2 regions of the Rossellomorea sp. FM04394 genome follow, and region 1 is predicted to be linked to the other one. Evidence: predicted binding sites of a transcription regulator. Region 1 holds the regulator's gene; the other holds the start of a gene.
The links. The regulator NrdR, encoded in region 1, represses ribonucleotide reductase genes. The targets are predictions, from matches to a motif close to AACACNATATATNGTGTT.

Region 1 (15,571 bases):
CACCGAAAGAAATCAATCCGGACATGATCAAGGAATTGAGTGACATATTGGATGTCAGGATTACCATCCTAGATAAATCAGGGAGTGTAGTCCATGATACGGAAACATCGGAATCACTGGTTGGTCCTCAGCAAAAGAGGATCATCAATGAAATCCAGGAGAACTGGGATGTAAAGCAAAAGCATAGAAAACTTGTGACTTCGGGTGTAGAGTACAGGTATTATTGGTACCCGCTTAAGGGGGATAATAAGCAATTAAATGGACTCCTTATCATGAGTACCGAGGTAGAAGCCTTCGAGAAAGGGATACAGCAAATTTGGTTTGTGCTATCCATTTCCCTGGGTCTCGCGTTAATTCTCATTATCATATTGGGATCGAGAATTACGGTGAGGTATACAAAGCCCATTGAATCGGCAACGAATGTGGCAATGGAGCTCGCCAAAGGGAATTATCGGGCAAGGACATACGAAGACCGCCTGGATGAAACGACTATGTTAAGTACCTCCATTAACATTCTCGCCCGTAATCTGCAGGAAATGGTGAATTCACAGGAAATGCAGCAGGATCGCTTGACGACGCTGATTGAAAACATGGGAAGTGCCCTTCTGTTGATTGATCATCGCGGATTTGTTGTACTGACGAACAAGACGTTCAGGGATTTCTTTAATCTGAAAGAAAGTCAGCTGAAAAAAGTCAGATACCATGAGGTCATTCACTATCAGGAAGTCAATAAGCTTGTGGAAGAAATCTTCATGACTGAGGAACGGTTAAGAAAGCAGATCCTTCTTCCTCATAAAATAGAGCGCAAGCATTATGAAGTATATGGGGCGCCAATCATCGGTCATAACGATGAGTGGAAAGGGATTGTCGTGGTCTTCCATGACATCACGGAACTCAAAAAACTTGAGCAAATGAGAAAAGACTTTGTGGCGAATGTTTCTCATGAGTTGAAAACGCCGATCACCTCCATTAAAGGTTTCTCGGAAACGTTATTGGATGGGGCGATGAATGATCCGGATACGTTAAAATCTTTCTTGGATATCATCCTGATGGAAAGCGACCGCCTCCAATCTCTTATACAAGACCTGTTGGAATTGTCCAAGATTGAAAAACAGGGATTCGAGCTTACCCTGCAAGAGGTCGAGGTTGCTGCCCTCATTGACGACGTGATTCCGATTCTGAAAGAAAAAGCGAAATCAAAAGACATTTCTCTTCAAACCTCCTTTGATTCAAGGGGGATTGCGGAAGTGGACTCCTATCGATTAAAGCAAGTTTTTATTAACTTGATCAGCAATGCCATTGTTTACACTCCTAAAGGCGGAGATGTCCTGATTTCAGTGATGGAAGATAAAGAAAGAGTTCATGTTAGCGTCAAGGATAATGGCATGGGAATTAGTAAAGAAGAACTTCCACGTATTTTTGAACGATTTTACCGCGTGGACAAAGCAAGAAGCCGTAATTCTGGCGGAACCGGCTTAGGTTTAGCCATTGTGAAGCATATTATTGAAGCCCATGAAGGAAGTATTGAAGTTGACAGTGAAGTGAATGAAGGCACGACGTTTACAGTCTCCTTATATAAACAGGCTCCAAACTATTCGTTTGGGGAAGATAGGAGAAATTCTTAGTAAGTTTACAATTATTTTACATTGGATTTACAATAGGTTTAAATCCTGTTAATAAAAGGGTGTTACGATACTAAGTGAAACCCCTTCATCCAAGGTGTTAAGAAAAGGCGAGAACTAACCCCGTTCTCGTCTTTTCGCTTTTTATTTTGAAAGCGTTACCTTTAAAGTCGATGCTTGTGTAGGTCGAAACTTTACGTGCCGGCTTTATGCATCCACTTTTCCCTCAAGCTATTACTTTCTTTCAATAGTAAACTACCTTTATTTGTCATCTTCTCTTAATGTTCTTGAAACCTTTTTGTAGTAAGTCCGTATATCTTAGTAGGCACTTAATAAGATATAGAGATAGAAAAGGGAGGGTGCATATGACTTTAAAACGAATTTACATGGTGACAGGGATGGTTGTGGCAGCGATCATTTTGATCGTTGTGTTATTGACTTCATGGTATACCGTTGATGAATCGGAACAAGCGCTTGTATTGACCTTTGGAGAAGCAGGAGAGCCGGTTGTTGAGCCTGGGCTGCATTTCAAGATGCCGTGGCCAATGCAAACCGTTGAAGTCCTATCGAAAGAAACCTTCAGTCTTCAATTCGGCTATGAAGAAAAGGACGGGAAGATAAAAGATTTCCCTAAAGAAACGAAGATGATCACCGGAGATGAATATATCGTTCTCGCCGATCTCGTGGTTCAATGGAAAATCACGGATCCTGAAAGTTACTTATTTAACTCTGACAACCCGAAAGAAATCCTGTACGATGCCACTTCATCTTCATTAAGAAGCATTATAGGAAGCTCTTTGATAGATGATGCGTTAACGTCGGGGAAAGCTGAAATCGAGGCAGACGTGAGGGATTTATTAACCACTCTCATCGATGATTACGATATTGGTATTTCCATACTCGCAGTCAAATTACAGGATGTGGAGCTGCCGAATGCAGAGGTTCGCTCAGCCTTTACAGCGGTGACGGACGCAAGGGAAACGATGAACACGAAAATCAATGAGGCAAAGAAATACCGGAACCAGCGGTCAAATGAAGCCCAAGGTGAAAAAGATGCGATCATGTCAAGGGCAAAAGGGGATAAGATTGCACGCGTGGAACAGGCCCGCGGGGATGTAGCCGTATTTGATAAGCTATATAACGAATACAAATCGAATCCTGAGATCACAAGGAAACGTCTTGTGCTTGAGACCCTGGAGAATGTTTTACCGAATGCGGAAATCTACATTATGAAGGATAGTGGAGAAACGTTGAAGTACTTCCCGATTCGACAGCTTGAAAATCAGAACGCCCCGGTGAAGCAGGAAGGGAGTGAAGAGAATGAGTAATCAAAACGTCTTCGAGATCAATCAGAAAAAGAAAGAACCCATCGAATGGAAGCGGTATACAAAATTAGGAATCTTCCTAGTCATTCTCGCTGCCGTCCTTCTTCTGCTGTTTACCAGTCTCTTCATTGTCAAAGAAGGAGAGTATAAAGTGGTCCGTCAATTCGGGGAAGTAGTGAGAATAGACAAAGAACCCGGTTTGAAATATAAGATCCCGTTCATTCAGTCTGTCACGACCCTTCCTAAGCATCAAATGACATATGATGTAACGGAAGCCGAGATCAATACGAAAGATAAAAAACGGATGCTCATCGACAACTATGCCGTATGGCGCATCGAAGACCCTCTTAAAATGATCAAAAATGCAAGAACGGTGATCAATGCAGAGACGAAAATGGAAGAGTTCATCTACTCTGTCGTCAGGTCAGAGCTTGGTCAGCTGGAGTATGATGAAATCATCAATGATGAAAAGTCTTCCCGTGGAAGCTTAAATGACCGAGTGACCGCAAAGGTGAATGAGCTGCTGGAGCGGGATGGATATGGCATAGTCGTTCAGGATGTTCGCATGAAGCGAACAGACTTACCGGAAGCAAATGAAAATTCTGTTTATACACGCATGATTTCAGAACGTGAATCAAAGGCTCAGGAATACCTTTCCATGGGGGATGCTGAGAAACAAAGAATCACGGCTGAAACAGATCGTGAAGTGAAGGAGCTGCTGGCAAAAGCAGGGGCAGACGCCAATGTCATCAGGGCAGAAGGAGAATCGGAAGCGGCACAGATTTACAACAAATCGTTCTCCAAGGATCCCGACTTCTATGACCTATATAAAACGTTGGAGACTTATAAGAAAACAGTGGATGATAAAACGGTCATCATTTTACCATCCGACTCCCCTTACGCTAGGCTGTTAATGGGGTATACGGAATAAAAGAGAAGAAACTCTTGAAGATAGGGGGCATCCCATTCTTCAAGAGTTTTTTTACACTTAGGCTGGTTTCTAAAAGATAGTTGATATGATCTTATTCTCCCCTTTATCGATTATAAGGTCCCCATTTTTCCTTTCATTCCCCAACATGATAGAATAAACATATAGAAACAGAAGCCTTTACAGGAGGTACTTACATGTCCAAAAAATTAGTATTGATTGACGGCAATAGCATTGCTTACCGTGCATTCTTCGCACTGCCTTTGTTGAATAACGACAAAGGTGTACATACAAACGCAGTATACGGTTTTACCACCATGCTGCAAAAAATATTGGAAGACGAAAAACCATCACACATTTTAGTCGCGTTCGATGCCGGAAAAACGACTTTCAGACATAAGACATTCACGGAATACAAAGGCGGCAGACAAAAGACGCCACCGGAATTGTCAGAGCAGTTCCCATATATCCGCGAGCTGTTGGATGCTTACGGAATTAAACGCTATGAAAAAGAAAACTATGAAGCGGATGATATTATCGGAACGCTCTCTCTGCAAGCCGAATCTGACGGGTTTGAGGTAAAAGTGTATTCCGGGGATAAGGACTTAACACAGTTAAGCTCGAAGACTACGACGGTTTGTATTACGAGAAAGGGCATAACGGATATCGAAGTGTACACCCCGGAGCATATAAAAGAAAAGTGGGAAATCACTCCTGATCGCATCATCGATATGAAGGGTCTTATGGGGGATAGCTCAGATAATATTCCAGGCGTGCCGGGTGTAGGTGAGAAAACGGCAATCAAGCTCTTAAAAGAATTTGATTCCCTTGAAAAACTGCTTGACTCCATCGATCAGGTCAGTGGGAAAAAGTTAAAAGAAAAGCTGGAGGAAAATAAAGAACAAGCGATCATGAGTAAGGAGCTGGCGACCATCCTCAGAGAAGCCCCGATCGAAATTGGAGTGGACGAGTTGAATTATGATGGAATGGATGAAGGGAAACTGAAGGAAGTTTACCGGGATCTAGGATTCAACTCACTACTGGAGAAAATGGGTGAAACCGTTCAGGATGAGCCACAGGAACTCGATGATATCTCCTTTGAAATAGTCGAAACCATCAAAGAAGAACATCTTACAAACGAGAGCTCATTATACATCGAAATGCTAGAGGAGAATTATCACCTCGGAGAAGTAATCGGGATGAGCCTGCACAATGAGAAAGGCACGATTTTCTTTACACTTGAAACCGCATTGAATTCAGAAGCCTTTAAGGATTGGGCTGAAAATGAAAGTGCAGCGAAATATGTTTACAATTCGAAGGAAACCGTGGTTGCTTTAAAAAGACAAGGAATCGATATGAAAGGGATTGAGTTCGATCTCCTGTTAGCGTCCTATATTATTAATCCTTCTGAATCCAGTGAAGATTTCGCTTCCATCTCAAAAGGACACGGTCAGCCTTCGATCGAATCGGATGAAGCGGTTTATGGAAAAGGTGCGAAGCAGAAAATCCCTTCTACTGACATTCTATCAGAGCATCTTGCACGAAAAGCATTCATTCTGCATGAGTTAAAGAACACTTGTATGGAAGAGTTGAAAGAAAATGATCTCTATGAATTATTTACCGAGTTAGAATTACCACTTGCTCTTATTTTGGCCGAGATGGAATTCACTGGCGTCAAAGTGGACCAGGAGCGTTTGCTCGCCATGAAGGATGAATTAGCTCACCGCTTGGAAGAATTAGAAAAGAATATCCATGAACAAGCCGGCGAAAGCTTTAACATCAATTCTCCGAAGCAGCTTGGCGTGATCCTTTTTGAAAAACTGGGATTACCGGTCGTGAAGAAAACGAAAACCGGTTATTCCACTTCTGCTGACGTACTTGAAAAACTTCAGTCCAAGCATGAAATCATTGATCATATCCTGCATTACCGTCAGTTAGGGAAGTTACAATCCACTTATCTAGAAGGGTTATTGAAGGTCGTCCATAAAGATTCGAGTAAGATTCATACACGATTCAACCAGGCCCTTACACAAACTGGCCGGTTAAGCTCGACAGACCCTAACCTGCAAAATATCCCGATCAGGCTTGAGGAAGGGAGAAAGATCCGCCAGGCGTTCATTCCATCTGAAAAAGGCTGGGTGATGTTCGCTGCTGACTATTCTCAAATTGAACTGCGAGTACTTGCTCATATTGCCAAGGATGAAAAATTAGTTGAAGCCTTCAGGAATGACATGGACATCCATACGAAAACAGCGATGGACGTCTTCGGGGTGGCGAAGGACGAGGTCACATCCAATATGAGAAGACATGCGAAAGCCGTTAACTTCGGAATCGTCTATGGAATCAGTGACTACGGTCTTTCTCAAAGCTTGGATATCACCCGTAAAGAAGCAGGGGAATTCATTAAGAAGTATTTAGAAAGCTTCCCTGGTGTAAAAGAATACATGGATGACATCGTTCAGGATGCAAAACAGAAAGGGTATGTCACGACCCTCTTGAATCGACGACGTTACCTCCCTGAAATCACGAGCCGTAATTTCAACCTGAGAAGCTTCGCTGAACGTACAGCGATGAACACACCGATTCAAGGAAGTGCAGCGGATATCATCAAGAAGGCGATGATTGATATGGCAGCGCGATTAAAAGAAGAAAATCTTCAATCCCGATTATTGTTACAGGTACATGATGAATTGATCTTTGAAGCACCTGAAGAAGAAATTGAAGTATTGAAGAAGATTGTTCCTGAAGTGATGGAAAATGCAATGGAGCTGGAGGTTCCGTTAAAGGTCGATTACTCATACGGCCAAACGTGGTACGACGCGAAATAGTAGAGTTTTCAGAAGGAGGTGGCGGCATAGTGCCTGAGCTGCCTGAAGTAGAAACTGTCAGAAAGACGCTTGAGCTTCTTGTGATTGGAAAGAAGATCAGGGACGTTTCGGTTTTTTGGCCTAAAATGATTAAAAACCCGGACGAATCCGATGAATTTGTCCATAGCCTGAAGGGGCAGGAAATTCTTGAAATGAGAAGAAGAGGGAAATTCCTGATCTTTTATTTAAACGACGTGGCCCTTGTTTCTCACTTGAGAATGGAGGGGAAGTATAACCTGTCCGATAGTGGGGATCCCATTGAAAAGCACACCCACGTCATCTTTCATTTTACGGATAACACGGAACTCAGATACCGCGATGTCCGGAAATTCGGAACGATGCATCTATTCAGGAAAGGGGAGGAATTACTTCATCTTCCCCTCCTGCAGCTGGGACCTGAGCCATTCCAATCCGAGTTTACAACAGACTACTTAACAGAGAAGTTGAGCAAGACAGAGAGAATTGTAAAAGCCACATTATTAGATCAGACCGTTCTTGTGGGACTGGGGAACATCTATGTAGATGAAGCATTATTCCGTGCGGGTATACATCCCGACCGGAAGTCGAAATCCCTATCACAGGAAGAAATTGAGCGGCTCCACCAGGAAATAATCCGAACGTTGGAAGAAGCGGTTGAAATGGGTGGAAGTACGATTCGATCCTACGTAAATTCCCAAGGACAAATGGGGATGTTCCAACAGAACCTCTACGTATATAGTCGGAAAGAAGAACCTTGCCGTAAGTGTGGTACCCCCATTGAGAAGAAGGTTTCAGCAGGGAGGGGGACACACTATTGTCCCGATTGCCAACGTTAGAGAGAACAATTAACATCTGATAAGCCCTTACCATATAGTATTGTAATGATTTTTGGGAGGGCTATTAGATGAGTGAAACAATCTCCTTATTACTGCTGGCGTTTGCTGTAAGTCTAGATAGTTTTAGCACCGGTTTAACCTACGGATTACGAAAAGTGAAGATCCCTACAAAATCAATCAGCATCATATCCATTTGTTCGGCAAGCTCTTTATTGGTAGCCATGTTGCTTGGTCAAACCATCGGGGCCATCATCACACCGGTTTGGGCCGGCAGAATCGGCGGCCTGATTCTGGTTGTAATAGGAGCGGCCGTACTGTACCAGTTCTTTAGACCGGAAAAAGAAACGGTATTATCCCAAGAAAAGACGTTGATTAACTTTGAGATTAAATCCATAGGATTGGTGATCCAAATTTTAAGAAGGCCGTTAACGGCAGACTTTGATAGATCGGGTACGATAACAGGAATCGAGGCATTCATGCTTGGAATCGCCCTATCTCTCGATGCATTCGGTGCCGGAATTGGTGCCGCGTTATTAAGTTTCTCGCCATTATTACTTACGTTGGCAATCCTGGTGATGAGCTTCACGTTCTTATTCTCAGGATTGAAGATGGGAGAATTCTTCTCTCATTTACGATGGATTCACAGAGTATCATTTATTCCAGGGGTTCTGCTGATCCTTATAGGGATCCTGCGGTTTTAGTGGCTGAGGTAGAAAGGAATTCGATAATGGCAACCATAATAGGATTAACAGGTGGCATTGCAAGCGGTAAAAGTACAGTGTCCACTATGTTAAATGAAAAAGGATATACGATAATAGACGCCGATCTTGCCGCCCGAATGGTGGTTGAAGTTGATCAGCCTGCTTATCTAGCGATTGTGGAAGAATTCGGTGAACACATATTGCACGATCACGATTCAACCATCAATCGGGAAAAACTCGGTCAAATCATCTTTAACTCAGAAGAAAAACGGAAAAAGCTAAATGGAATCGTGCATCCTGCCGTCAGAAGCATGATGCTTGCACATAAGGATGAAGCCATTGCAGCTGGTAAAAACACTATTTTCATGGATATCCCGCTTTTATTCGAAAGCGATTTGACGTGGATGGTTGATCGCACGCTCGTGGTATACGTCAACGAAGAAACCCAACTATCCCGTCTGATGGAACGCAATCACTTTACAAGGGAAGAAGCACAAGCACGCATCGCTTCCCAATCCCCCTTAAAGGACAAAGCAAACCTTGCCGACGCAGTCATCGACAACAACGGTTCTTTACATGAAACCAAAGAACAGCTTGATGCACTATTAGTGGAGTGGAATCTAAAACCATAGAATGACAGATGAGCCGACAAGAAACCTCTTGTCGGCTTTTTATTATGGTCCGCTAGATAATTAGTAGTTATGGCGATAAATATTGATTTTTGGTTTGTATTTGTATATAGGAGAAATTCTAATCGTAACTAGAGAGGCTTTAAGGTGTTTGTCTTTCAAATGTATAGGCACTAAACATATATCAGCACAGAGTGGATTGCAGCGGAAGGCACTTGACTCCTGCGGGAATAGCGGGACAGGTGAGACCCCGCAGGCGCAGCCGAGGAGGCTCACCGCCCGCCCCGCGGAAAGCAAGTGCCTGCAGCGGAAAGGAACGGTCAATATTTAAATCAATATCAATGCATGAATCCATACCCCAAAAATATACATTCAATAAGCCGATTTGTCAGAATAATAAAACATTAAAAATCCGCAAAATACTTATTAACTAATTCTCTAAATATGTTATACTATTTTTAGCAAATAAACATATAAGTATAACATTAATATAGAGGGGAGCCGGATTTATGAAGGCGAAAATTGCAATCAATGGTTTTGGACGTATTGGAAGAATGGTTTTCAGAAAAGCAATATTAGAGGAAAACTTAGAGGTTGTAGCCATTAACGCAAGCTACCCGGCTGAAACGCTAGCCCATTTAATAAAGTATGACACAAATCATGGAACATTCCAGGCAGATGTGATAACAGAAGATGACGCACTCATCGTCAACGGGAAACGTGTCCTACTATTAAGCAATCGTGATCCTAAAGCATTGCCTTGGAACGAATTAGAGATCGATATCGTGATTGAAGCAACAGGAAAATTCAATTCAAAAGACAAAGCGAGCCTGCATCTAGAAGCGGGTGCCAAAAAAGTCATCCTGACGGCCCCGGGTAAAAATGAAGACGTTACGATTGTTATGGGTGTAAATGAAAGCGCATTAAATATTGAAGAACACAGCGTGATTTCAAATGCATCTTGTACAACGAACTGCTTAGCGCCGGTTGCGAAGGTATTAGATGAGCAATTTGGTATTGAAAACGGACTAATGACAACAGTCCACGCTTACACAAATGACCAAAAAAATATTGATAATCCACATAAAGATTTGAGAAGAGCAAGAGCGTGCGGCCAGTCGATCATTCCGACAACGACTGGAGCAGCAAAAGCATTGTCATTGGTTCTGCCTCAATTAAACGGCAAGCTTCACGGAATGGCATTACGCGTGCCTACACCAAATGTTTCACTAGTGGACCTGGTTGTAGATGTGAAAAGAGACGTAACAGTAGAAGAAATCAACGAAGCATTTATTACAGCATCCCTTGGTTCTTTACATGGAGTGCTGCAATACACAACAGAACCATTGGTATCGATCGACTTTAATACAAATCCCCATTCAGCGATCATCGACGGGTTATCCACGATGGTAATGGGAGATCGAAAAGTGAAGGTACTGGCCTGGTACGATAACGAGTGGGGCTATTCATGCCGCGTCGTCGATCTGGCTAAATTCGTTGCATCAAAAATGAACGCCAAACAAGAAGTAAACGTTTGAAAGAACCAACATAAACAATAAGCTGCATCCTTAGAACGTACCTTTTATGGTGCGTTCTTTTTCTTGTGAAATTTATTAAAGGCGCTTATCGTAAATTTGTTGCTTTTCACAAGTGAGTATATCGGTGTTCTTTGGCAGAAAGATATAGGAACAACTTTCTACCAAAGTGCTTTTTTAAGTTTATTATAGTTAGAAAAAGTGTAGTATCACAGAGTGGATTGCAGCGGAAGGCACTTGACTCCTGCGGGAAATAGAGGAAAAGTCGAGACCCCGCAGGGCAAAGCCCGAGGAGGCTCGACTTCCTCCCCCGGGAATCTTGTGCCTGAAGCGGAAAGGAACGGTCAACGATTAGAATATAAAATTACTACAGTATTGTATTTGTCAAAAAGTGAAAGAGGAATTCGTAATATCCACTTAAAAAAGTTTATAAAAATTTATTGCAAAACACTTTTAAACAAAGTATACTATTTTTCGTGAACTTCTTATTAGCAAATGAATACTGATTTAACTACTTAAAGGGTTAGGACCTCTTCGGACTAACTTTCCCCCGTGGTAGTTAAGATTTTGCCAAAGGATTCGTTCATTTTGACGAAAAAAATTATGTCAAAGGGGGAAACACTCAATGGAAACAATGGGTCGTCATGTAATCTCAGAATTATGGGGTTGCGATTTTGAAAAATTAAACGATGTAGTAGGAATTGAAAAAACATTCGTCGATGCTGCACTTAAATCAGGTGCAGAAGTTCGTGAGGTAGCTTTCCATAAATTTGCTCCTCAAGGTGTTAGTGGAGTTGTGATCATTTCAGAATCACATCTGACTATTCACAGTTTTCCTGAACATGGTTATGCCAGTATTGATGTATATACTTGCGGTGATTTAGATCCTAACATCGCTGCTGAATATATTGCAGATGCTCTGGGTGCTGACACGCGTGAAACAATCGAATTGCCACGTGGTATGGGTCCGGTACAAGTTAAAAAGTCTCAGGCTCAAGCCCTTTAATCGAAAATAACTCAGAAGAGATGCATGGTTAGATGCATCTCTTTTTTTTATGCTTTGTATATGATTTGATTTTGAATTTTCATTCGTGTGGTTTTCGTGTAAAATAAGGGTAAATAAAGGGAGGAACTTTATATGAGCGGAATACGTACCCTGTTTAAACGATTTCAATCAGAATGTGAGACATCTGATCAGCACGAAGATAAAGACCTGCAGTCACGATATTATAAATCCATGCATCAAGGTGCATTTAATGCAGTATTAGAGTTATTCTCATCCTCTGAGTATGAGGTAATTTCCCAGTCAAAGGACAGAGGGGAAATCACGGTCCGTAAAAATGGGACTCCCCAACTATTCATCGTCGCAACCGTCATCACGGTAAGACCTTTTGAAACGGCAGTCGATTTCAAGGTGAGTGCAGAGAAAGGGAAGATCTTTGGTACATATACGGTATTAAAAGCGCAGATCAGCCATTATTATCAGAAGCTTGAAAGCGAATTGACAAAAGTGAAATAACGGTAAATCCCATAGAAGCTTGTGTATAGCGCAGCTTTTTTATATGATGAAAGTAATAGTATGTAATAACGGAGCTGATATTATGAAATGCCCGTCTTGCCAGCATAATGGTACCCGAGTGGTCGACTCCCGGCCTGCTGATGAAGGACGTTCGATCAGGAGAAGAAGAGAATGTGAAGAATGCACGTTCCGCTTCACGACCTTCGAGAAGGTTGAAGAGCTTCCTTTAATTGTGGTGAAAAAAGAAGGGGTAAGAGAAGAGTTTAGTCGAGAGAAGATTTTGAGAGGGCTGATCAAGGCCTGTGAGAAGCGCCCGGTGCCTCTTGAAAGATTAGAAAAGATCTCTACGGATATTGAAAAGGAACTCCGGAATCAAGGTGCTTCTGAAGTGGAATCCGTAAAGATCGGGGAGATGGTCATGGACCAACTTGCCAAGGTAGATGAAGTTGCATACGTACGCTTTGCATCTGTATATCGACAGTTTAAGGATATTAATGTATTTATAGACGAACTGAAAGAATTAATAAAAAAAGAGTAGAAGAATGAGCTGAAGATGTAATTCTTTAGCTCTTTTCTCTTTATTTCTTTGAAAGGTAGAATCCAACTATGATGAAGAAGCATTGGAATGAAATACAGCCAATCGATCCCTACACGGTAGGGACAAATGGGATGCTTCAGGAATATGATCGGAAAATCATTACATTTCTGTACCAGCCTTTAATTGGTCCGGTTTGCTACAGTCTTTATATGAGTTTATGGGGAGAAGTGGAAGAAAATCGGCTCTGGTCGACTGATTCCACCCATTATCACCTTATGAACGTTCTGTCCGTGAATCTTCAGGACGTCTACGAAGCGCGGATGAAGCTTGAGGGGATCGGCTTGTTAAAGGCATATGAAAAAAGGGACAACGGGGATCGCAGCTTTCTTTATGAACTGCAGCCTCCCCTTTCTCCTCAGGAATTCTTTCATGATGGTATGTTGAATGTGTATCTTTACCGGAAAATCGGCAGAACTCATTACTTGCGTTTGAAGAAGTTTTTTACTGACGAAACGGTTGATAAACAGCAGTACTCGAATATCACTCGATCCTTTCAAGATGTTTTCACATCGGAGCAAATTAATTTTCTTCACCATGATGCAAATGTGGATTCAGAAACCAAGTCTGGTGAACAATATATGAAATATGGAAAGAATGAAGGGATTCCATTAGACGAAATCGATTTTGATTTTCAGTTATTGCTGGCAGGGCTATCCGAATCCATGGTTCCGAGAAAAGCCTTTACAGCTACCGTGAAGGAAACGGTCCTAAAGCTGAGTTATTTATATGGGATTGATCCCCTTCAAATGAAAAATATCGTCTTAAGTTCCCTGGATGCAGATGATACCATCGATATAGAATTATTGCGTAAAACCGCACGGGATTGGTATGGGCTTCAAACAGGTGATCAATTGCCCGATTTGACTACCAGAATCGGGGTCAAGAAACCTGCACCAGCGAATAAACCCCTCTCCAAAGAAGAAGAGCTGATTGAATACCTGGAAAACACGTCTCCAAAAGACGTACTATCTGATATTTCGAATGGCGGTTCACCTTCCAAGTCTGACCTGCAGGCCGTGGAAGAGGTGCTCATGTCACAGAAGCTGCCGCTAGGTGTTATGAACGTCCTTATACAATATGTTTTATTAAAGACAGACATGAAGCTGACAAAGGGATATATGGAAAAAATCGCTTCTCATTGGTCGAGGAAAAAGGTTACGACTGCAAGTGAAGCAATGGATTTAGCTAAGAAAGAACACAAGCAGTACCTTGAGTGGGCTGAAGGGAAAAAGGAAACGAAAACGAATAGACGAAGAAAGCCGATCCGGACAGAAAAACTCCCGGAATGGTTCAAGGAAGAGGAAACGGAGAAAGAAAACGAATCCTCTCAGGAAGGATACGATTTCGAGGCAGAGAAGAAAAAACTCGAAGAAGAGCTTAAAAATTTTCGGAAGTAGGTGAACGTAGCGGTGGAAAGAATAAATAACACCCTGAAAAGGTTGGCGGCTTCTGGTTCGTTTCAACAAAGATATGAACAAATGAAAAAAGAGATTCTAGAAAACAATGATGTGAAAGATTTTATTCGAAGAAATGAAGGCCTCGTAACAGGTGAAATGGTCAATGAAAGTCTGATGAAGTTATATGAATACATTTCTCAAAGTAAGGAGTGCCGTTACTGCCCTTCTTTACAGGAATGTAAGAATATGATGGAGGGGTATGATCCCCACTTAGTGATCAGGGGCAACACCATCGACATCGATTACCATCGCTGCCCTCGAAAGGTCATTCACGATGAAAGAACGAGCGCCCAGCGTCTTATCAAGAGCCTGTATGTGCCGAAGGATATTTTACAGGCCTCCTTCTCAACCCTGGACCTCGATTCGAAAAGCCGATTGGAAGCTGTGCGATTGGCGAAGAATTTCGTAGAGAATTATTCTGAAGGAGAAAAAATGAAAGGACTCTATTTTTACGGGAAGTTCGGAGTTGGTAAGTCCTATTTGTTAGGGGCAATGGCCAACGAACTTGCCCAGAAAAAAATAGCGTCCCTGATTGTTTACGTTCCCGAGTTCTTCAGAGAAATCAAGCAATCGCTGGGAGATAACTCGGTAAATGAAAAGCTGGAAATGGTGAAATCTGCACCGATCCTCATGCTGGATGACATCGGTGCAGAAACCATGTCCAGCTGGGGAAGGGATGAAATCCTGGGGACGATCCTCCAGTACAGAATGCTTGAGAACCTGCCGACATTCTTCACATCCAACTTCAACTTCAACGAGCTGACCCATCACTTGACCTACAGCCAACGAGGAGAAGAAGAAAAACTCAAGGCTGCACGGATCATGGAGCGGATTAAATACTTGTCCCAGCCTGTGTTGATTGATGGAAGGAATAGAAGAGAATAGCTTAAAAGAGAGGAGAGTCGCATGCGATGCTCCTTTCTTTTTTTATGGAGCTGATTCAGCCTAATGTGAATTAACAATTATTGTAAGACGGCCGGATTTTTAATGGAAACGGCTGGATTATTACTGATTTCGGCTGGATTTTAAAGAGGAACGGCCCGATTTTCGAAAGAAGCGGCCGGATTATCGGCGAAATCGGCCGGATTCAGTCAGCGCGCACTTAAGCGTAAGCATCTTCATGGAATCCATTACAAAAGAAAAGAGACAATTAAATTCACTCATCAACTTCTAATTTATACAAGCCTCCCATATATATAAATCAGGGAATTGGGTTTAAGGAGGCGAGAAAGTTTGATTGAATTTATTTTTAAGCAAAAAAATGATGCGGTAAAGCTTCAAGAATACCTCAATAAAGAGTTCATACAATCATGGTTTCATGAAACACTATTTCAACATACAACTCACTATAATCTGACGATAGAGGTTTCCCCCTTCTTCAAGGAAAAAGAAAAACTGTTCAATGGGGTTTCCCACTTTGTCTTAAATGATAAATGCATGGACTGGTCCGAATCAGCCCTCAGGGGAAATTACTTCTATGAAGATGTTGATGAAATCAATCAAATATTAGAAATCGTATCAGAAATGAGGATGGGGGAACGGCCCGAATTGATGGAGCTGATCGGGGAATGGGAC
Region 2 (15,571 bases), 310 kb from region 1:
TTGGCATTCCAAGTGCCTTTGGTGGACCTCACTGTGGATACTTCGCCGTGAACAAGAAGCTTATGCGTAAAGTACCGGGCCGTCTTGTTGGTCAAACGGTTGATGAAGATGGAATCAGAGGATTTGTTCTCACTCTTCAAGCGCGTGAGCAGCATATCCGTCGTGATAAAGCCACGTCGAATATTTGTTCAAACCAGGCATTAAATGCACTCGCGGCATCTGTTGCCATGACTGCACTTGGTAAACAGGGTGTCAAAGAAATGGCACTTCAAAATATCCAAAAAGCACATTATGCAAAAGAAGCCTTTAAAGCAAAAGGGTTCTCCATTGCATTTGAAGGACCAACTTTTAATGAGTTTGTCGTAAAGGTAAATATGCCGGTCAAAGAAATCAATCAAAAGCTTTTAGGAAAAGAAATGATTGGCGGATATGATCTTGGACTAGTGGATGGCAGCTTGGCACAGCACATGCTGGTGGCTGTTACTGAACTTCGCAGCAAAGAAGAAATCGACGCATTTGTAGCAGAATTGGGGGATTGTCATGAATAAGAAAGATCAACCTCTTATTTTTGAATTATCTAAAGAAGGCCGTGTCGGCTATAGCTTACCTGAATTAGATGTACCACAGGTGGAATTATCGGATCTCATTCCATCGGATTATATCCGTTCGGAAGAACCAGAGCTTCCAGAGGTATCTGAACTGGATATCATGCGTCATTATACAGCATTATCAAAACGTAATCATGGTGTGGATTCCGGTTTTTATCCATTAGGGTCTTGTACGATGAAGTACAATCCAAAGGTGAATGAAAACGTTGCACGCCTGAATGGATTTGCCCATATCAATCCGCTACAAGAAGCAGAAAGTGTTCAAGGCGCGCTTGAACTTATGTATGATCTTCAAGAGCATTTGAAAGAAATCACAGGTATGGATGAGGTGACCCTGCAGCCTGCAGCAGGCGCTCACGGAGAGTGGACGGGTCTTATGATGATCCGTGCTTACCATGAAGCAAATGGTGACACCCACCGTACGAAGGTCATCGTACCGGATTCAGCTCATGGAACGAACCCGGCCAGTGCCACTGTAGCAGGTTTCGATACCATAACGGTTAAATCGAATGAAAATGGCTTAGTTGATTTAGAGGATCTTAAGCGTGTGGTAGGAGAGGATACAGCGGCACTTATGTTGACAAATCCGAACACCCTCGGCTTATTCGAAGAGAACATTCTGGAAATGGCTGCAATCATTCACGAAGCTGGAGGAAAGCTGTATTATGACGGTGCCAATCTAAATGCTGTATTATCAAAAGCCAGACCGGGGGATATGGGATTTGATGTCGTGCATTTAAATCTTCATAAAACGTTTACCGGTCCTCACGGAGGCGGAGGCCCAGGAAGTGGTCCAGTCGGTGTGAAGGAAGATTTGATTAAATACCTTCCAAAACCGGTCCTTGTGAAAAATGGCGATACATTCGAATTCGATTACAACAGACCTGACTCCATTGGTCGTGTGAAACCTTACTATGGAAACTTTGGAATCAACGTTCGTGCGTATACGTACATCAGAACGATGGGTCCGGACGGGTTGAGAGCCGTGACGGAGAATGCCGTTCTGAATGCAAATTACATGATGCGTCGACTGGCACCTCACTTTGATCTTCCGTATGATCGTCATTGTAAGCATGAATTTGTCATCAGTGGAAAACGCCAGAAAAAGCTTGGTGTCCGTACATTGGATATTGCGAAGCGACTCCTTGATTTCGGATATCATCCACCAACGATTTACTTCCCATTGAACGTGGAAGAGTGCATGATGATTGAACCGACAGAAACTGAATCAAAAGAAACCCTGGATTCCTTCATAGATGCAATGATCCAAATTGCAAAAGAAGCAGAAGAAACACCTGAAATCGTCCAGGAAGCTCCACACACAACCATCGTCAAGCGTATGGACGAAACACTTGCAGCAAGAAAACCAGTACTTCGTTATTCAAAAGAAAGCTAATAATAGGTAACAACGAAAATCCCTGCAGCGATTCGCTGCGGGGATTTTTTGAGGGACGGACCTTCATTGAAAGAGAAATGGGGCGGAGGTGATTGTGGTGATTGTGGTGTTATCTCCTGTAATTCAAGTGAAAAAGACGTGATTTGGCCGTTTATAGGGACTATTAGCATAGTAAGACAAGTAATTAAGCAGATATGGTGGATCACTCAGCAAAATAGGCGCGGAATTTGGTCGTGGTGGTCGATAATCCGGCCGAAATGAACAGGGATCCAGCCGTTTTGGTCGAGAATCCAGCCGAAATGAACAGGAGTCCAGCCGTTTTTATCAAAAATCCAGCCAAATTACAAATAATCCCATTTGATGATGGGATTATGCATACTACCACTAGAACCACCAACGCAATCCATCCCACTACTCCCACCGATCAAAAAAAGGATCGCCCCAAAGGCAATCCTTTCACATTATTTTTTATGTTTTACTTTACCTGTCCACTTTTTAAAGCCGCCCTGCAATTGGTGAAGATCTCGGTACCCTTTGCGGTGAAGCATTTGAGCTGCTCGTCCGCTGCGGAGTCCGCTTTGGCAATAAAGGTAAACGGGTTGATCGGCACGGATTTCCTTTTGTCTCATTTTAATTTGAGAGAGTGGGATATTTCGTGCGCCGAGTACGTGACCGTTTTCAAATTCATTCGCTTCACGAACATCTATCAATTGAGCTTTACGATATCCTGCTCGAAATTCTTCTTCAGTCAATGTATTTACAATTCTCTTTTGATAGAAGAACGTAAAGAGTGAATAAACAATGATTCCACCAAGTACGACTAAAAGAATATATAATCCTTCCATCATTCATGCTCCTTTCTACAATTGCGCTATCTTCTATTATATTCATGAAAGCCCCGAGAATCAAAACAAATTTATTATTTTATAGCAAACACTTTCCAATCTGTTTTTCTTTGTTTTTTCGATTGGATTTGATAGACTAGTAACGGACTTAATTGAAGGTGAATGATTACATAACAAAATATCAAAGAGAAGACGTAAATGAGGTATGATGCATGAAAAAAGAAACATGGAGATTCATTGACTCAGGGAATTGCTCCCCTTCTTATAATATGGCCCTTGATGAAGCGCTACTGGATTGGCATAGCGCGGGGAAGATTCCTCCGACGATTCGTTTTTATGGATGGGATCCTGCAACACTATCGATTGGCTATTTCCAAAAGGTAGAAAAGGAAATCAATCTTCAGGCAGTCAAGGAGCACGGACTGGGGTTCGTCAGAAGGCCGACCGGAGGCAGAGGGGTTCTGCATGAACATGAATTGACATACAGCGTCATTGTTTCAGAAGATCACCCTGAAATGCCTAAAACCGTAACGGAAGCGTATCGTGTCATCTCGGAAGGAATTCTGAAGGGATTTCAGGGCCTTGGTCTTGAAGCCTACTTTGCTGTTCCGAAAACAGCAGAGGAGAGGGCAGGATTAAAAAATCCACGTTCAGCTGTTTGTTTTGATGCACCAAGCTGGTATGAACTGGTGGTAGAAGGCCGAAAAGTGGCAGGCAGCGCCCAGACGCGTCAAAAGGGTGTCATCCTTCAACACGGTTCTATCCTCCTGGATCTCGACGAAGACAAATTGTTCAGCCTGTTTAATTATCCATCTGACAGGGTAAAAGAGCGTATGCAACGAGCATTTAAAAGTAAAGCCGTTGCGATGAACGAAATCAGTTCTGAAACAGTTACCATGGATATGGCGAAGGAAGCGTTCAAAAAAGGCTTTGAAGAAGGATTGAATATCCACCTGGAACCATATGAACTTTCCGCAGAGGAAACACAATATGTTGTGGACCTTGCCAGTACCCGTTACGAATCAGATGACTGGAACTTTAAACGATAAAAATTTTTTTGTAGAAAAAAAGCGATGCTTGTCGCTTTTTTCCTATTTTACCAACTATTACGCCACTTGGATTTATATCAAGTTCTAAATTAATAGAAATGGTCGGAGTATTATATGATTTTCTATTATTTCCTCCTGTTTTCTATTTTTATTGGCTTATTATCCGTTTGACAAACAAATGACCTATTGACCTGAAACACAATATATGGTGTGTAGAATAATTTTTTACACACTATATGTTGTGTTTATTTATTGCTTTTCGAAGAGAGCTATGATATCGTATTATTTGATATTACACATCATAGTAAATAACAAACAAATGAAAGATTTGAGATAGAAGGAGTTGTCTTTATGACTGTTGCGTCGAAAAACACAATGAAATTAAACATCGAAAGATTAAATCAGGATATCGGATTATTTCCTCAAGTACATCCCATTACACCGGATATGAATACTACACACAAAGGTGTATCCCGTCTTGTCATGATTGATCGTTATTCTTTCAAAGACACGGAAAAGATCACTCTTTCCGAGGGAGACTTTGTCGTCCTCACCATCAAAGAAGATCCTAAATTCCCTGCAAGAGGATTAGGTTACATTTCGAGCATCGACTGGGAAACGAAGAAAGCAGATGTTTGGATCGAAGAAGAGTACAGAAGTGCCATCGACAAGCCGGAAGAAATGGAAACCGGTATCGTTTCAAGAACACTTGATGTAATCGAAAAGCCTCTGGAAGTCTACTACGAACAAATTGCGAAGCGTAACGCAACAGGCTTGGCAGTAGTGGAAGAAACTCCTGAAAAGAGACAAGTTTGGTTTGAAAAGTTCTATCATGAATTGGTGAACCTGCATTTTGTTCCAGCTGGCCGGGTGCTTTACGGAGCGGGTGCCGGAACGGACGTAACATACTTTAACTGTTATGTGATGCCTTTTGTACAGGATTCACGTGAAGGGATTTCGGAACATCGCAAGCAGGTGATGGAGATCATGAGCCGGGGCGGGGGTGTCGGAACGAACGGATCGACGCTTCGTCCGCGCAATACCCTTGCAAAAGGCGTGAACGGTAAATCCTCAGGTTCCGTTTCATGGCTGGATGACATCGCCAAATTGACTCATTTGGTTGAGCAGGGCGGATCAAGACGTGGGGCACAAATGATCATGCTTTCAGATTGGCATCCCGATATTATCGAATTCATCATTTCTAAAATGCAAAACCCGCGTATTCTGCGTTATCTTCTTGAAAATACAGAAGATGAAACGATTAAAAAGGCAGCTCAGGATAAGCTGAAATTCACACCTCTTACAGAACAAGAGGAAGCGATGTATCAAGGAATCCTTAATTATAGACAAATCCCTGGCTACGGGGGATTTGATGCGAAGATCCTTAAGAATGCAGAAGAAAAGCTGCGTACAGGCGGAACTTACAGTGTCCATAATTCAGAATTCCTGACGGGTGCCAATATCTCGGTTTGCCTGACAAGCGACTTTATGGAAGCTGTGGAAAACGATCGAGAGTATGAACTCCGTTTCCCGGATGTTGAAAGTTACAATGAAGAGCAAATGAAATACTATAATGAAGAATGGCACAATGTGGGTGACGTGCGAGAATGGGAAAAGCTTGGATACAAAGTACGTACTTACCGTAAGATCAAAGCGAAAGAGCTTTGGAATCTTATCAATGTTTGTGCAACGTATTCAGCTGAGCCTGGAATCTTCTTTATTGATAACGCAAATGATATGACGAATGCGAAGGCATATGGTCAAAAGGTAGTTGCTACGAACCCATGTGGTGAACAGCCTCTTGCTCCATATTCAGTCTGCAACCTGGCAGCTGTCAACCTTGCTCAGTTTGCCAATAAAGAGACAAAAACCGTTGATTTCGAAAAATTGAAGCGTACCGTTGAAGTGGGTGTGCGCATGCAGGACAATGTCATCGATGCGACTCCATACTTCCTTGAAGAAAATAAAAAGCAGGCCCTTGGTGAGCGCCGTGTCGGCCTTGGTGTAATGGGTCTTGCAGACTTATTGATCTACTGTGAAAAAGAATACGGTTCTGAAGAAGGCAACAGACTTGTGGATGAAGTATTTGAAGTCATCGCAACAACCGCTTATCGTGCATCCGTTGAATTATCCAAGGAAAAGGGAAGCTTCCCATTCCTTACTGGAGGTATGGACGAAGAAACGAAAGCTTTGCGAAAAGCGTTTGTGGAAACAGGTTTCATGAATAAAATGCCGGAGGATGTACGGAATGACATTCAACAGTACGGGATTCGAAACTCTCATCTATTGACCGTTGCCCCAACAGGTTCAACAGGTACGATGGTTGGAGTATCTACTGGTCTTGAACCATACTTCTCATTCACATATTACAGAAGCGGACGTCTTGGTAAGTTCATTGAAGTGAAAGCAGATATTGTAGAGGATTACTTGAAGCGAAATCCGGATGCAGATGCTGACAATCTTCCGGAATGGTTTGTTTCTTCCATGAGCCTGGCACCACAAGCACATGCCGATGTCCAATGTGTGATTCAGAATTGGATCGACAGCTCTATTTCGAAAACAGTCAATGCTCCTCGAGGTTATACGGTCGAGCAAGTAGAAAAAGTGTATGAGCGACTTTATAAAGGTGGAGCAAAAGGTGGTACGGTGTACGTTGACGGAAGCCGTGATTCACAAGTTCTTACCCTCAAAGCAGAAGAAAACAGCTTTGATGACGAGGTTGAACAGGAACAAAAGGACATTCCTACATCGAAAAAGCCGATCGTATTACTCGATACGATTCAAGATGTGCGTTCAACTGACGTCACTATTGGTTCTGAAGTCGGGAATACGTGTCCGGTCTGCCGTAAAGGTACGGTGAAAGATATGGGCGGCTGCAATACTTGTACCAACTGCGGTGCTCAACTGAAGTGCGGATTATAATAAATGAAGATAGGCGGGGACTGGTTCCCCTCCTATTTTTTTTAGTCTAAAATCCTTCCTTGTGAATTAAAGATGTAGTAAGAGACAAAGAAGGAGTGGAGCCTGTGGACATCGATGGCGTTTTTTCAGGTGGGGGCATCAAGGGGCTCGCCTTGATTGGGGCATATCAAGCATTGGAGGAGAAGGGCTACAGATTTAAGAGGCTCGCAGGAACGAGTGCGGGAGCCGTGATTGCAGCATTTATTGCTGCAGGCTATTCGAGCAGGGAGCTCTTGAAAATCATGGATGATTTAGATTTTAATAAATTGCTGGACTCAAACGCAATCATCTCTCTACCCATCATAAAATGGTTCCGGGTTTACTATCGTTTAGGTTTATATAAAGGAGTGGCCCTCGAAAGCTGGGTGGAAGAGAAGCTTAAAGCAAGAGGGATTTATACATTTGCCGACTTACCACCCCATTCACTCCGGGTCATCGCTTCGGACTTATCGAATGGCAGGTTATTAGTTCTTCCAGATGATCTCGAGAAGTACGGCATACCGAAAGAAACCTTTCCGGTGGCCAGGGCGATACGTATGAGTGCAAGTCTTCCATTCTTCTTCGAACCTGTAAAGCTGCGATCTTTAGAAGGAATAAGTTTCATGGTGGATGGTGGAGTGCTCAGTAATTTTCCTATGTGGCTGTTCGATCGGGAAAATGTGAAAAAAGTGAGGCCGGTCATCGGGGTTAAGTTGAGTCACGATCTAGTGGGGAAGCCCAAAAAACAAATCAAAAATGCGATCGATATGTATGAAGCCCTCTTTACTACGATGAAAGATGCACATGATTCCAGATACATTTCCAGAAAACTTGAAAAAAACATCATCTTTATTCCTACGGAAGGAGTTCTTACTACGGAATTCGAGTTAACCCCGGAAAGGAAAACAGAACTAATCCAGTACGGAAAAACAAAAGCTGAAGCTTTTCTGCAAAAATGGACGTATTAATAAAACAATCGAGCTCCTAAAATGAGGCTCGATTGTTTTTCTTATTCTTTTTTCCCTCAATAACAGTCAGATTGGCATTGGATTTCTTTCGTATCGAACGTTTCTTTTGGGCGTTTGATACTTGAGGCCTACTTGAAGACTTCCTCTTATGACGCTTCTTCGATTGTTTGGCTGCTTTAAGAAACGCTCTCTGTTCATTACTATTACCAGCTCGCCTTCCGCTGAACCATCTTCGGTAAATAAAGTAGATAATTCCAATCACAGCTGCTGTAACAAGTAATTGTTTTACTAGCCCTAAAGGATTTCCAAATAGGGAAGTAAAGAGCCCAACAATAGCTAACAATATTAATGTGAACACAAAGATATTACGAGCGTTCAACAAAGCCACCTCCTTACAATACAATCCATTATACATATCTATACTATTATTCTAGACAAATTCCTTGTTATTTAACCATATTAGTTATCGATTTTCTGTAAATATTGCTGAAGTTATTTTTCTGAAACTTGGGAAAGATATTCTCTATTTTACTAAAAAATGAATCAGAGGACTAGAGATAGGATTTAACATCCATATTTCCCTCATCACCTACAGATGAAAAATAAGTAAAACCATGCAAATGTTTAAATCAATGGGACATACTACGAATGGAGGTGTTACAGATGGCGGAACAAAAGGGACAACATGAAAAGATCCAGGATGGAACAGTAGAAAGCAAGGAAAATCCACGTTTAGAGCAGAATCAGGGTGAAAAACCACTATCGTTCATGGCGATGGTTGTAGTTACGGGCTTTATTGGCGGGATGTTATGGAGTTCAATTTCTTACCTTTGTTACTTTTTTTCCTTTACGAAAATCGAGCCAAATATCATTTTTGAGCCGTGGGCGGTTGGTGACTGGGTGGACAAATGGATTGGGATCGTCCTTTCCATTGTGGCGTACGGAGTGATTTCTATAGGTGTGGCCCTCATTTATTATGGTTTATTACGGAAATTCAAGTCTATGTGGGTAGGGGCTGCCTACGGTGTAGCGTTATATTTAGCTTTCTTTTTACTGCTCAATCCACTCTTTCCGAGCATTCAATCCTTTACATCCATTGATTATCACACCCTGATCACAACCTTATGCTTGTATATTTTGTATGGTGTATTTATTGGCTACTCCATTTCTTATGAAGAAAATGAATTGAGGCATCAAGATCAGAAAGAAAAATCAGGGGAAGTTTCACATTGATAAATCCTCATTATCAGACAATTATGTAGGTATAGGTAAAGGGTTTATGTTAGAATGTTCATGATGAACATTCTATTTTTTTAGGAGTTTACATATGGTTAAAATTTTGCTTTTAAATGGTCCTAATTTAAATAGGCTGGGTAAACGTGAACCTGATATTTATGGACATGTCACCCTGCCTCAGCTTGAGGAAAAGATATCGAAACAAGCAGAAGATGAAGGTTTTCAACTCTTTTCAGCTCAATCGAACCATGAAGGGGAATTGATTGACTACATACACAAGGCAGAGGATGAAGGATATGGGGGTGTCATATTGAACCCCGGTGCATTCACGCATTACAGCTATGCCATAAGAGACGCAGTGGCTTCGGTATCGGTACCGGTAGTGGAAGTGCATATATCAAATATCCATGCCCGTGAAGCGTTTAGACATCAATCTGTCGTGGCAGCTGAAACGGTTGGCCAGATCGTCGGATTTGGGCTGTTTGGTTACGAACTGGCGTTACAAGCGATCATAAAGAATATTAAGGGAGTGGAATAAGATGAAAATTGAACGATTACGCGAGACATTTTCAGGAAACGGAATTGACGGAATTCTCTTGACCAGTACTTATAACCGTCGTTACATGACGAACTTTACGGGTTCATCAGGTGTTGTCTTAATTTCTAAAGAGAAAGCATTATTCATAACAGATTTCCGTTACATCGAGCAAGCAACCGAGCAGGCAGCTGATTATGAAATCGTACAGCATACCGGACCAATCCATGAAGAAGTAGCCAAGCAAGCGAAAAAACTTGGGATTGAGAAATTGGGCTTTGAAAAGAACTACCTGACATATAGTGCGTATGAGAGCTACCGTGAAGTGTTGGAAGCAGAACTAGTCCCGGTATCAGGTCTGGTGGAAAAGTTACGCTTGATTAAGACACCTGAAGAGCTTAAGATAATTAAGGATGCCGCGGATATTGCCGATGCAGCATTTAAGCATATATTAGATTTTATCAAACCGGGTGTGACAGAGTTAGAAGTTTCCAATGAATTAGAATTCTTCATGAGAAAAGCGGGAGCGACATCTTCATCATTTGATATCATCGTTGCTTCAGGTAATCGCTCTGCACTTCCTCATGGGGTTGCCAGTGATAAAGTGATTGAAAAAGGTGATTTTGTAACGTTGGATTATGGTGCATACTATAAAGGATATTGCTCCGATATGACACGTACCTTATCTGTAGGAGAACCAAGTGAGAAATTGAAAGAGATCTATGATGTCGTTCTACAATCACAGCTCCTTGCCATGGAAAAGATCAAGCCGGGTATGACAGGTAAAGAAGCGGATGCTATTGCTCGTGATTACATAACAGAAAAAGGTTATGATGAGTATTTCGGACATTCACTGGGCCACGGAATCGGTCTTGAAGTCCATGAAGGACCAGGATTGTCCTCCCGTTCCGATGTGGTATTGGAACCTGGAATGATCGTAACGGTCGAACCGGGAGTCTATGTTCCAGGTGTAGGCGGTGTTCGTATTGAAGATGATACACTCATAACAGAAGATTCCAATGAAACACTGACACACTCTACAAAAGATTTAATCATTCTACCATTGTAGTCCCTACACAGGTCTACTAGACAATAGGAGGAAAAAACATGATTTCAGTAAATGATTTTCGTACAGGTTTGACAATTGAAGTCGACAACGGGATTTGGCGAGTAATTGATTTCCAACACGTTAAACCGGGTAAAGGAGCAGCATTCGTTCGCTCTAAACTTCGTAACCTTCGCACTGGTGCCATCCAGGAAAAAACATTCCGTGCTGGTGAAAAAGTAGGGAAAGCTCAAATTGATAACCGTAAAATGCAATATCTGTATGCGAATGGTGACATGCATGTATTCATGGACAACGAAAGCTATGATCAAATCGAACTTCCTGCTTCTTCAATCGAATATGAATTGAAATACCTGAAAGAAAACATGGAAGTGTCCATCATGATGTATGGAGGAGAAACTCTAGGAGTTGAACTTCCAAACTCAGTTGAATTGAAAGTAACTGAAACAGAACCGGGCATCAAAGGTGACACTGCTTCCGGTGGTTCAAAACCTGCTACCGTTGAAACAGGATTGGTGGTTAACGTTCCGTTCTTCGTCAATGAAGGAGACACATTAATCATTAATACAACTGACGGATCTTATGTATCACGTGGATAAATAATATGAAAAGCCTGAACGGGATTACTCTCGTTCAGGCTTTTTTTGTGTTATGAATTTGTCATGAATCGACATCCCCATCCCCCTCATCCACCTCACCCCAATTCAAAACTTCCAATCCCCACCTCAAATCTTCCAACTCTACTGTCATAATCTTATTTTACTAGAATACATTGTATTATCGGGAAGCATGTATGAAGAGCGACGTCATATATTCCGAAGTGGAACAAGATTAGGAGGTACTTAAAATGCAAGAAGTTCTAGCCTTACTACCCAGCACTATTTCTGATAAAGTCCTGAGCCTTCCACAAGATCTTATTGACCGAATTGAAGAAATTAGGGTTCGTACCAACCGTGTGTTGGAGGTTACGGCCAGGGGGAAGCCATATTTTCTTTCTTATACCGTTACCGAGGAAGATAGCGAACAGCTCATAAACAAACTATCCGGGCATTCATTTTATACATTGGAAGAGGAACTGAAGAGAGGCTATATCACAATTGAAGGCGGACATCGTGTCGGCCTTGCCGGAAAGGTTATTCTAGAAGGTGGTGTGGTGAAAGGAATTCGGCATCTGTCTTCCTTTAACATCCGTATTGCGAGACAAAAGCTTGGCATAGCTCAATCTTTATTCCCATATGTTTATGATAATGGCTGGAAGCATACGATGATTATCGGTTCGCCGCAGACAGGGAAGACCACATTGCTCAGAGACCTTGCACGTATGATATCGACGGGCGTCCCGGACAAAAATATCCCCCCGTTTAAAGTCGGTATTGTCGATGAACGTTCCGAAATTGCCGGCTGTGTAAATGGAATCCCTCAGCTGTTGTTCGGGCCAAGGGTTGATGTGTTGGATGCATGTCCAAAAGCTGAAGGGATGATGATGCTGATCCGCTCCATGAGTCCCGATGTCCTTATCGTGGATGAGATTGGGCGGATAGAAGATGGTCAAGCTATCCAGGAAGCCGTTAATGCCGGTATTACCCTTGTGATGACGACTCATGGATCTACATTTGTTGAAGTAGCGAAGAGACCCGTTATCAAGGACATTGTGAATCTTCAAACCATCGAGCGGTTTATTGAACTAAGGAGAGGGGATGAGCCTGGTAAGGTTCATGAAGTGTGGAATGAACATGGTCAATCTCTTCTGGAAAAAGTGAGTGTGACATAAATGATTAAACTAATCGGTGCTGTTTTTATCTTGCTTTCTACTTCCTGGGCTGGTTTCGAAGTGTCAAAATATTTAACGGAAAGACCGAGGCAGCTACGGTTGTTGAAGGTAGCCCTTCAGTCTTTGGAAGCAGAAATCACTTACAGCCATACCCCCTTGCATGAAGCATCAAGAAAGATCTCCAAGCAGCTGCAAAAACCTGTTTCTTGGTTCTTTGAAACATTCTCAAAGAAATTGACGGAACGGGAGATTTCAGTGAAGAAAGCGTGGGAAGAAAGCCTGACTGATATATGGAAACTAACGGCTTTTAAAACAGGTGAGTATGAGATCCTCAAACAATTCGGAGAAAACCTTGGCAAACACGACATGATGACGCAACAGAAACATATACAATTAGCGCTAAAACATCTGGAGAGAGAAGAATCGGAAGCCATTGAGAAGCAGAGGAAATATGAAAAGATGACAAAGAGTTTAGGCTTTTTATCGGGTTTATTACTGATCATTCTATTACTTTAACCATGTTCCATACCATTTATAAATACCGATCGCTTGCGGGAACAGCTTATAGAAACCAGGAGGGAAACAAATATGGGAATTGATGTGGATATTATTTTTAAGATCGCAGGGGTAGGGATTGTGGTGGCCTTTTTGCATACGATTTTAGATCAAGTCGGAAAGAAGGAATATGCACAGTGGGTTACCCTCTTTGGATTCATCTATATTCTGTTTATGGTGGCCTCGATTGTCGATGACTTGTTCCAGAAGATTAAATCAGTCTTCTTATATCAAGGATAGAGGGGGCGTCCGCGATTGAAATCATTCAAATTGTTGGTATAGCACTGGTAGCGACCTTTCTGGCTTTGATCGTGAAAGAACAGAAACCCAATTTTGCTTTTTTGCTTATTGTGTTTGTTGGATGTTCAATTTTTTTGTTTCTGATCGATCAAATCTACTCCATCATTCATATGATTGAGAAACTTGCTGCAAATGCAAATGTAAATATGGTGTATGTAGAGACCATTCTCAAAATTATCGGCATCGCCTACATAGCGGAATTTGCTTCTCACATTACAAAAGATGCCGGGCAGGGGGCACTTGCGGCGAAAGTGGAACTTGCAGGGAAAATCTTAATTTTAGCAATGGCGGTACCTATCCTAACAGTGATCATCGAAACGATTATCAACATGATCCCAACTGGATAAGCGAAACGTTAAGAGGTGGAAAAAATTGTTGCCATTACATCGAATACTCGTCATAGCACTCGTAATCTTTTTCATTGGCGCCTCTAGTGGACAAGCAGAAGAAGGGGATGAACAGAATCCTCCCGATTCAACAATTCAGCAGCAAATGATTGATCAACAGATAGATCAGTTAGGAATTGAAGAATTAAAAGGGTTCTGGAATAGCATCGTCGACCAATACGGCGGCTATCTTCCTGAAAGTCAAAAAGGCAGTTTGGTTGATTTCATAAAAGGAGAAAAAGAGTTTTCCTTTAAAGCATGGTTCAGTGGGATATTCAAGTTTGCCTTCCAGGAACTTGTGATGAATGGAAAGCTATTAGGAACACTGATCATGCTCACGATCTTCAGTATGTTTCTCCAATCCCTGCAGAATGCATTTGAAGGAGGGAGTGTGAGCAAGGTTGCATACAGTATTGTCTTCATGGTGTTGATCATCATCGCCCTTAATAGTTTTCATGTGGCGATCGATTACACCCGGGATGCCATTTCCACCATGATTCACTTCATTATCGCCCTCATCCCGCTAATGTTAGCTCTCATTGCCGCTTCTGGAGGAGTTGTGTCTGCAGCATTTTTCCATCCGGTGATTATCTTTTTAATGAATACAAGCGGTTTATTGATTCAAAATGTCGTTCTCCCCCTGCTATTCCTGGCGGCCCTTTTGAGTATTGTAAGTACCCTTTCCAGTCATTATAAAGTGACGCAGCTGGCGCAGTTATTACGTACATGGAGCATAGGGTTACTAGGAGCCTTCATGACCGTATTCCTTGGTGTTATATCCGTCCAGGGAGCAACGGCAGCGGTGACAGATGGGATTACCATTCGGACAGCGAAATTTGTGACAGGGAATTTTGTACCTGTGATCGGAAGGATGTTCACAGACGCCACCGATACAGTGATCAGCGCTTCCGTTCTGTTAAAGAATACGGTGGGAATCGCTGGTGTGGCCATTGTTCTTATCATTGCAGCCTTTCCGGCAATCAAGATCCTCATGATTGCGTTTATTTATAAATTAGCAGCGGCACTACTGCAACCACTCGGTGGCGGGCCGGTGATTGAATGTCTCGATATCATTGCGAAAAGTGTAATTTATGTCTTTGCGGCCCTTGCCATTGTGTCCTTTATGTTCTTTTTGAGTCTTACCGTCATCATTGCAGCAGGAAATATCACGATGATGATGCGATAAAGAGGAAGGAGTACCGTCATGTCATTTCTCACCGATTGGATTACAAATATTATCATCTTTGTTCTCTTAGCCACCGTCATTGACATGCTTCTTCCAAGCTCCAATATGCAAAAATATGCGAAAATCGTGACTGGCTTATTATTGATCACTATCATCCTGACACCATTGTTTAAATTGATGGCAACCGATTTTGATACGGTGCTCGAATCAGTTGATATAAATGGAGATTCCCGGAATAATTCAGTAGAAAATTTAATAGAAATGAAGAAAAAAGAAATACAAGCCTCACAACGTGCATATATTTTAGAACAGATGGCTGTCCAAATGAAACAACAAGCTGAAAAGGAGATGATGGATGAACACGGTAAGGTCATTGAGAAGGTTGTGGTAAAAGCAGATGATTTGGAGAATGTCCCGGATAGTATCACAGAAGTGACAGTGATTGTAAAAGAAAAACAAGAAAACACCACGATTGAAACTGTTCAGAACGTGGAGATCGATACGGGAGCTGAGCCGAGAAAGAAAATGCCTGAAGAAAGTACGTCCCAAATGGCCTCCTTACTTGCCAAGCAATGGAATCTTACACCAGACAAAATAATCATTACAGTTGAAGGGGGGACTGGGGAAGCCGATGAACTTTAATAAAGGTCCGCTTAACGCATTGAAGGAATGGCTGTCAAAGGAAAATGCGAATTCACCGCCAAAGGATAAAAAAGGAAATAAGTTTCAA

Region 2: ACCB35_RS14540 (vitamin B12-dependent ribonucleotide reductase) is a predicted target of NrdR. The motif match lies at 4,094-4,111, and genes of this name have one in related genera.

The regions. Positions count from the first base shown of each region.
Region 1 covers NZ_CP168654.1:3,166,060-3,181,630, reverse strand. The annotation lists gene pnpS (two-component system histidine kinase PnpS) at 1-1,625, shown strand, start outside; gene hflK (FtsH protease activity modulator HflK) at 1,988-2,950, shown strand; gene hflC (protease modulator HflC) at 2,943-3,878, shown strand; gene polA (DNA polymerase I) at 4,073-6,703, shown strand; gene mutM (DNA-formamidopyrimidine glycosylase) at 6,733-7,557, shown strand; gene ytaF (sporulation membrane protein YtaF) at 7,626-8,258, shown strand; gene coaE (dephospho-CoA kinase) at 8,285-8,890, shown strand; gene ACCB35_RS16060 (glyceraldehyde-3-phosphate dehydrogenase) at 9,397-10,425, shown strand; gene speD (adenosylmethionine decarboxylase) at 11,048-11,428, shown strand; gene ACCB35_RS16050 (cytosolic protein) at 11,561-11,941, shown strand; gene nrdR (transcriptional regulator NrdR) at 12,024-12,479, shown strand; gene ACCB35_RS16040 (replication initiation and membrane attachment family protein) at 12,551-13,936, shown strand; gene dnaI (primosomal protein DnaI) at 13,949-14,881, shown strand; gene ACCB35_RS16030 (putative sporulation protein YtxC) at 15,230-15,571, shown strand, end outside.
Region 2 covers NZ_CP168654.1:2,859,230-2,874,800, reverse strand. The annotation lists gene gcvPA (aminomethyl-transferring glycine dehydrogenase subunit GcvPA) at 1-548, shown strand, start outside; gene gcvPB (aminomethyl-transferring glycine dehydrogenase subunit GcvPB) at 541-2,004, shown strand; gene ACCB35_RS14550 (rhodanese-like domain-containing protein) at 2,466-2,849, opposite strand; gene ACCB35_RS14545 (biotin/lipoate A/B protein ligase family protein) at 3,062-3,898, shown strand; gene ACCB35_RS14540 (vitamin B12-dependent ribonucleotide reductase) at 4,250-6,820, shown strand; gene ACCB35_RS14535 (patatin-like phospholipase family protein) at 6,925-7,806, shown strand; gene ACCB35_RS14530 (SA1362 family protein) at 7,823-8,185, opposite strand; gene ACCB35_RS14525 (YqhR family membrane protein) at 8,470-9,039, shown strand; gene aroQ (type II 3-dehydroquinate dehydratase) at 9,134-9,580, shown strand; gene ACCB35_RS14515 (M24 family metallopeptidase) at 9,582-10,646, shown strand; gene efp (elongation factor P) at 10,685-11,242, shown strand; gene spoIIIAA (stage III sporulation protein AA) at 11,491-12,414, shown strand; gene spoIIIAB (stage III sporulation protein SpoIIIAB) at 12,415-12,930, shown strand; gene spoIIIAC (stage III sporulation protein AC) at 13,003-13,209, shown strand; gene spoIIIAD (stage III sporulation protein AD) at 13,224-13,616, shown strand; gene spoIIIAE (stage III sporulation protein AE) at 13,645-14,841, shown strand; gene spoIIIAF (stage III sporulation protein AF) at 14,860-15,483, shown strand; gene spoIIIAG (stage III sporulation protein AG) at 15,473-15,571, shown strand, end outside.